DNA from 3 places in the Afipia massiliensis genome. Region 1 is predicted to be linked to each of the others. Evidence: predicted binding sites of a transcription regulator. Region 1 holds the regulator's gene; each other region holds the start of a gene.
The links. The regulator LexA, encoded in region 1, represses DNA repair genes until DNA is damaged. The targets are predictions, from matches to a motif close to TGTTCNNNNTGTGTTCNG.

Region 1 (2,270 bases):
GAGGGAAAGAACATCCGCCCCGCCGGCATCGATTTCCGCGAAGGCGACGTGCTGCTGCCGCGCGGTTCGTGGCTCAATGATCGCGCCCTGGCGTTAGCCGCAAGCATGAACCATCCGCAGTTGCCGGTGCACCGCCGCCCGAAGGTCGCGATCCTCGCCACCGGCGACGAGCTGGTCGCGCCGGGCACGACGCCCGGCCCCGGCCAGATCGTCTACAGCAATCTGTTTTCTCTCAGCGCACTGGTGCGAAGCGAAAGCGCGGAGGTCATCGATCTCGGCATCGCGTGCGACACGCTTGAATCCACCGCGAACGGAATCAGCCGCGCACGCGACCTCGGCGCGGACGTTCTCGTCACCACCGGCGGCGCGTCGGTCGGCGATCACGATCTCGTTCAGGCTGCGCTGAAAGCCGAAGGCTTCGACATGGCCTTCTGGAAGATCGCGCTGCGCCCCGGCAAACCGATGATGCACGGGCGGCTCGACACGATGCGCGTGCTCGGGCTGCCTGGAAATCCGGTGTCGTCCTATGTCTGCGCCTTCCTGTTTCTGGTGCCGCTGATCCGCGCGCTCTCGGGGCGGACGAGCGTCGATCATCTGCTTGAACGCGCCGTGCTTGGGCGCGAATTGCCTGCCAACGACAAGCGGCAGGATTATCTACGGGCGCGGCTCACGCCCGGCAGCGACGGCTTGCCTGTCGCAACCTCCGTGGGCGCGCAGGACAGCTCGCTTGTAGCCAATCTGGCCGCGTCCGATGCGCTGATCGTCCGCGCCCCCCATGCGCCAGCCGCCCCGGCTGGCTCGCCCTGCACGATCCTCCGGCTTCCCGGCTGATCCCTAAACCCTCCCGCCGTTCACGAGAAATTAAGGGGTTGCGGAACACATATGGAACATATAGTGTTCGTTCATGATTTGTTTCGAGTGACTCGCACCCCTTAAGTGTCCTTCCCGTACTTCTTTCAGTGGGATCTAAAGAGGCGCGGCATCGGCTCAAAACTCGAGATTCTAGGGATCGGGGACCAATTCAGATGCTGACACGCAAACAATACGAGCTTCTGCGCTTCATCAACGAGCGGCTCAAGGAAGCTGGTGTTCCGCCCTCCTTCGACGAAATGAAGGACGCGCTGGACCTGCGTTCCAAGTCCGGCATCCACCGGCTCATTACCGCCCTTGAAGAACGCGGCTTCATCCGCAGGCTCGCCAACCGGGCCCGCGCCATCGAGGTCATCAAGCTTCCCGAACTCGGCGCCAATCCGGGCGGCGCACGCCGCGGCTTCACCCCGAGCGTCATCGAAGGCAACCTCGGAAAGGTTCGCGCGAACACCTCCGCCGGTCCCGACGAGGATGTGAGCTACCCCGTTTCCGTACCGGTCATGGGCCGGATCGCGGCAGGTACACCGATCGAGGCGCTGCAGACCCGCAGCCACACCATCAGCGTGCCGCCCGACATGCTCGGGTCCGGCGAACACTACGCCCTCGAAGTGCGCGGCGATTCCATGATGGAAGCTGGTATTCTCGACGGCGATACCGTGCTGATCCAGCGCAACGAGAGCGCCGACACCGGCGACATCGTGGTGGCGCTGATCGATGAGGAAGAAGCCACCTTGAAGCGCTTCCGGCGCCGCGGTGCGTCCATCGCGCTCGAGCCTGCCAACGCGGCTTACGAGGTCCGTATCCTTCCGCCCAATCGCGTGCGCATTCAGGGCAAGCTGATCGGGCTCGTTCGGAAGTATTGAGTTCGGTTTGGCACGAACTGAAAAAATGGTCCGGCGCCATTCCGGGGCGCGAGCGCTTGCGAGCGAACCCGGAATCCAGAAACTGCTTCCACCGAACCCTGCTGGATTCCGGATCAACCCGCTGCGCAGCCTGTCCGGAATGACAGCGCGATCAATCATCAGGCTGGAGATCACTTTCCGTCGGCGTGGCGTCGACCGGCTGGACCGGACGGTTTAGCCGGACAGCAGAGACGTCAGACTCGTCTTCAACATTTGCCGGTGACCAGGGCCGATCCACGCCGCGCGGCCGGTTAGCCGTGATCGCGTAGCCGTCCGCTGTTTTGCGCAAGGCCAGCGTCCCTCGCCTGCGCAGCATCTCCTGATCCAGCACCATGGCCGCGCAGTCGGTGGGCGGTTGCCGAAGCGTCACGATGACCGCGGCCCGCGCGCAATCGTCCGCGAATGCGTCAGGCTTCAGTGTCAGCGCAATGGTCGAACCATCCGCCGCCTGCACCACGCATCCGGACGTGTCGCACGAGACACCGTCGGTCAGCGACG
Region 2 (2,270 bases), 3.5 Mb from region 1:
TCGTCCTGTTCAGACGGGCATTTTCGAGATATTGTTGACGCAGTCAAATATTATTGTTGACGGGGTCAACTAATGTCAGGCGGCGACGAAAATCCGTGTCCGCAGCACGGCTCGGCCGGTTCGGCCTAGTTTCGAGAGCAGTTTGGCTTCGGCGCGGCGCGCCGCAGGGGCATAGCCGCCGACCCGCTCGTAATGGTCGCGGGAAATCAGCAGACCCTGATCGGGCGACGGGCCGGAGATGAACCGCGCCAGCGATTTCACCCCGTCGCGCACCGTGGCGTCTTCATAGGGAGAGCGCGCGTAGCGGAAGACACCGGCGCGCTGGCGGCCGCTCAGGGAAACGCCCTGAATGAACTGGGTGGTTTCGTCGATCCATCCCGAATCCAGCACAGCACCGGGCAGCAGGAACAGCAGCCAGGGCGAGCGGCTTTGCTGGGCGCCCGCCGCGAGTGCGGCAGCGCGTGAGCCCTCGAACTTCAGGAAATGGCAGCCGGCAATATCGGCGACCCGCTCGATCGCCTCGGACGCAGCGCGATCCACCAGCACCACGTCCCGCACGAGGCCGGCCGCCGCACCGGGCACCAGGGCCGCGAGGGTGGCAACAACGGGTTGCTCGACGCCTTCAGTGGGGATGACAACGCTGATCATGAGTGGGTGAAATACGTGTCCGCCAAACGATTGATGCGAAACCGTTATCATCTTGTCACAGTCAGAACAGCCCGTCAGGTGCAGCTTTTTGCGGCATTCATTAACGGCTAGGCAGGCTCGGGAACCGTCGCTGGATGACCCGCCGGACTGATAGCGCACTTGCCGAGACCGGCCCAAATATTTGGGGACAGGCGCCCTTGAAGTTCTTGTTTTGTTCTCGTGCGATGCTATGTTCTCTCCATGAGCCATGCATCCCATGCCCTCAAGCACCCGCCGGTGACGCCCCCCTCTGATCCGGCGGGTGCTCCTTCTCCGTTTCCCGAGATCGAAGTCGCGATCGACCGCCAGCGGAGCAGGGGACGCGGAGCGCAATCCAACGCCAGCGGACGCTTCGAGGCCGAAGCGCGGGTCACCTTCGACGACGGCTGGCAGAGCCTCGAAGAGCTGCCGCCGTTCAAGACCACGGTTGCGGTCGATACCGCGCGCAAGGTCATCACCCGGAATGACTCGCCGGACATCGGATTCGACCGTTCGATCAATCCGTATCGCGGCTGCGAGCACGGCTGCGTCTATTGTTTCGCGCGTCCGACCCACGCCTATCTCGGACTGTCGCCGGGGCTCGATTTCGAATCCCGGTTGTTCGCCAAGCCGGACGCGCCGGAACTGCTGGAAAAGGAACTGGCCGCGCCGGGATACGAGCCGCGCATGATCGCGATCGGCACCAACACCGATCCCTATCAGCCGATCGAGCGCGAGCACAAAATCATGCGCGGCATTCTCGAAGTGCTGGAGCGCGCCTCGCATCCCGTCGGCATCGTCACCAAGTCGGCCCTGGTGACGCGCGACATCGACATCCTCGCGCGGATGGCGAAGCGCAATCTCGCCAAGGTCGCGATTTCGGTGACGACGCTGGACCCGAAACTCGCGCGCACCATGGAGCCGCGCGCCGCGACGCCGCCGAAACGACTGGAGGCGCTGCGCCAACTGGCTGACGCCGGAATTCCGACGACAGTGATGGTCGCGCCTGTGATCCCCGCGCTGAACGATTCCGAGATCGAGCGCATTCTCGATGCCGCCGCCCATGCCGGCGTCAAGGAAGCGAGCTACGTGCTGTTGCGGCTGCCGCTCGAAGTGCGCGATCTGTTCCGCGAATGGCTGATGGCGAATTACCCGGACAGGTATCGCCACGTCTTCACGCTGATCCGCGATATGCGCGATGGTCGCGATTACGACTCGCAGTGGGGCACGCGGATGAAAGGCACCGGGCCGATGGCCTGGATGATCGGGCGGCGGTTCGAGATCGCCTGCGAGAAGCTCGGCCTCAACAAGCGGCGGTCGAAACTGACGACAGCCCACTTCGCGCGGCCCAAGCGTGCCAACGAGCAACTGGATCTGTTTTAGCCGCCGCTGAATAGCGGGCACGGCTGAAAATTCCGGCTTGCGGGATGGTTGCTGCGCCCGCAGCATCGCCGCATGATTCGGAAGTCCCCAGCGGTTCCAAAAGAGGCGAAAAAAGCGAAACGAAGCGGCGTGATCGCCGTCGCGGCGCCGAGCTTTCGCCGTGAGCGTGCATTGCTGAAGCGCGGCGTCTGGCCGGTTGCAGGTTGCGACGAGGCGGGGCG
Region 3 (2,270 bases), 2.4 Mb from region 1:
GATGCGCCAGCGAAATCTCGCCGGGCTTGGCGCGCATGCCGCCGCCCGTCAGCGCGGCCATGCTGGCGGAGTGGTGCGGGGCGCGGAACGGACGCCGCGCTGTTAATGCACCGCCTTCGATTTCGCCCGCAACGGAGGCGATCATTGAAATCTCGAGCAGTTCGGAAGGCGACAGTGGCGGCAGGATCGAGGGCAGCCGCGCCGCCAGCATGGATTTGCCCGAACCCGGACTGCCGATCATCAGCAAATGGTGTCCGCCGGCAGCGGCAATCTCGAGCGCGCGCTTGGCGCTTTCCTGGCCCTTGATGTCGCGCAGGTCGAGCGCCGCAATCTGGCGTTCGGTGATCTTCGGTTCGGGCCGCGACAGAACCTGCGTGCCCTTGAAATGATTGGCGATCTGAATCAGCGATGCCGCGGCGACGATCTGAATCTCGGGGCTGGCCCATGCTGCTTCGGGACCACAGGCCGCGGGACAGATCAGTCCTTCGTCGCGTGCATTGGCGCCGATGGCTGCGGGAAGGACGCCGGCGACCGGCGCGATCGAACCATCGAGACCGAGTTCGCCCAGCACCGTAAAACCGTTCAGTGCATCGGGCGGGATTGCGCCGATGGCGGCCATCAGTCCGAGCGCGATGGGGAGATCGTAATGACTGCCTTCTTTGGGCAGGTCGGCGGGCGCGAGATTGACGGTGATTCGCCGGGCGGGCAGCGCCAAACCAGAGGCAATCAGGGCGGAGCGCACCCGCTCGCGTGCTTCGGAAACGGCTTTATCGGGCAGGCCGACGATGGAGAATGCGGGCAGTCCCGGCGCGACCTGAACCTGCACGTCCACCGCGCGGGCTTCGATGCCTTCAAACGCCACCGTGGATACGCGCTGAACCATTGCTCCCTCGCCCCCGCTGCAACCCTAGCAGGAACTTTTGCCAGCGCAAGAACATTTAGGGAACAGAGAATCACCAACGAATCTCCGGCAGCTGGGCGGAAGCACCATCATTACAGTTCTTGAAGGACTTTCTTGCAGCATTGGTGGATGCGCCTGTAGCGTCTGGGTCCAATCCCTGTAGTCAAATTGCACTTTGGGTTATTCGGCAAACCGCCCTCCGGTCCCCAGCCGGTAGGGCGAGTGTCGTAAGCACCGCTAGCCTGCGAGGGCGAAATCGCGTGCGCCCATTATTTTTAGAAACTTTGAGGTCACTCCATTGAGCCACAAACAATGAGCTTGGCGTTCGAAAAGCCGGACATTCGCTACGTTCTGTATGTAGATGAAGCTGGTGATCCCGGCTTGGCGAGAATCCAGCCAATGGATGCCAACGGCGCAAGTGAATGGCTGTCGATTGGAGCTGTACTCGTCAGACAAGAACGTGAACGAGATACTGTCTCCTGGGTTCAAGAAATACGGCAACTCATAAATGCAACGCAAAGACCCGATCTCCACTTCCGAGGCTTAAACGCAGCACGAAAAGCGCTGTTGTGCGATCATCTCGCTAAGCTCCCTCTTAGATGCTTCGCGTTGCTTTCTAATAAGAAGAACATGTTGCGCCATCAAAATGAGCGTGTTCAAGCGGCCCGACCGTTTAACCAAGAGTGGTTCTATAATTGGTGCATCAGGCTACTGCTGGAGCGCGTGACCGATTTCGTTGAGGCTGATGCGCTGAAGACTTATGGGAGCGCAAAGCATCTGCAAGTCGTGTTCAGCGAGCGAGGGGGTATGCGATACGGCCAAACGGCCGCGTACCATGATTTGCTCAAAGAGCAGGCGCGCTCTAACTCTACGTTGCTTAACAAGCGCACGATAAAATGGAAGGTGTTACATCCGGCGAGCAATAGGATTATAGCGCACGCGAAAAACGCCGGTGTGCAGCTAGCCGACGCCGTCGCGAGTTCGTTTTATCAGGGAGCGAATACGCTATCGGTTTCCACGTGGGACCCGGCCTTTGCGAAGATGTTGAAGCCCGTAATCCCGACCGAAAACGGTCGGCATGCTGACTATGGCGTCACACTTCTTCCAGTTTGGCACAAGGCGAAACTGACCTCAGACCAAGAACAGCTATTCAGATTCTATGGCTACCCGATCAAGTGAAGGCGGCGGGCCCCGGACTTGTTTGCGCTAGAGGCTTTCTAGGCTTCCATCCGTTGGGAAACCGTCCTGCCAGCTGCCTTGCAATCTAGTTGAAGGCCAAGTGTGTTCCAGCGTATCCCGCCTATTCCGAATCATGCCAGAATCATCGTTTTGAATCAATGTGTTACTAAGTAGCTGATAGGAATCAGCT

Region 2: the regulator LexA is predicted to act here: its motif matches at 850-867, upstream of YH63_RS02550 (PA0069 family radical SAM protein).
Region 3: the regulator LexA is predicted to act here: its motif matches at 931-948, upstream of YH63_RS07595 (YifB family Mg chelatase-like AAA ATPase).

What each region holds. Positions count from the first base shown of each region.
Region 1 covers NZ_LBIA02000001.1:4,029,651-4,031,920, forward strand. Annotated here, with positions in the region: gene YH63_RS19400 (molybdopterin molybdotransferase MoeA) at 1-831, shown strand, start outside; gene lexA (transcriptional repressor LexA) at 1,026-1,733, shown strand; gene YH63_RS19410 (ComEC/Rec2 family competence protein) at 1,885-2,270, opposite strand, start outside.
Region 2 covers NZ_LBIA02000001.1:567,869-570,138, reverse strand. Annotated here, with positions in the region: gene YH63_RS02555 (glycosyl transferase) at 76-648, opposite strand; gene YH63_RS02550 (PA0069 family radical SAM protein) at 889-2,049, shown strand; gene YH63_RS02545 (ribonuclease HII) at 2,122-2,270, shown strand, end outside.
Region 3 covers NZ_LBIA02000001.1:1,605,579-1,607,848, forward strand. Annotated here, with positions in the region: gene YH63_RS07595 (YifB family Mg chelatase-like AAA ATPase) at 1-883, opposite strand, end outside; gene YH63_RS07600 (DUF3800 domain-containing protein) at 1,214-2,080, shown strand.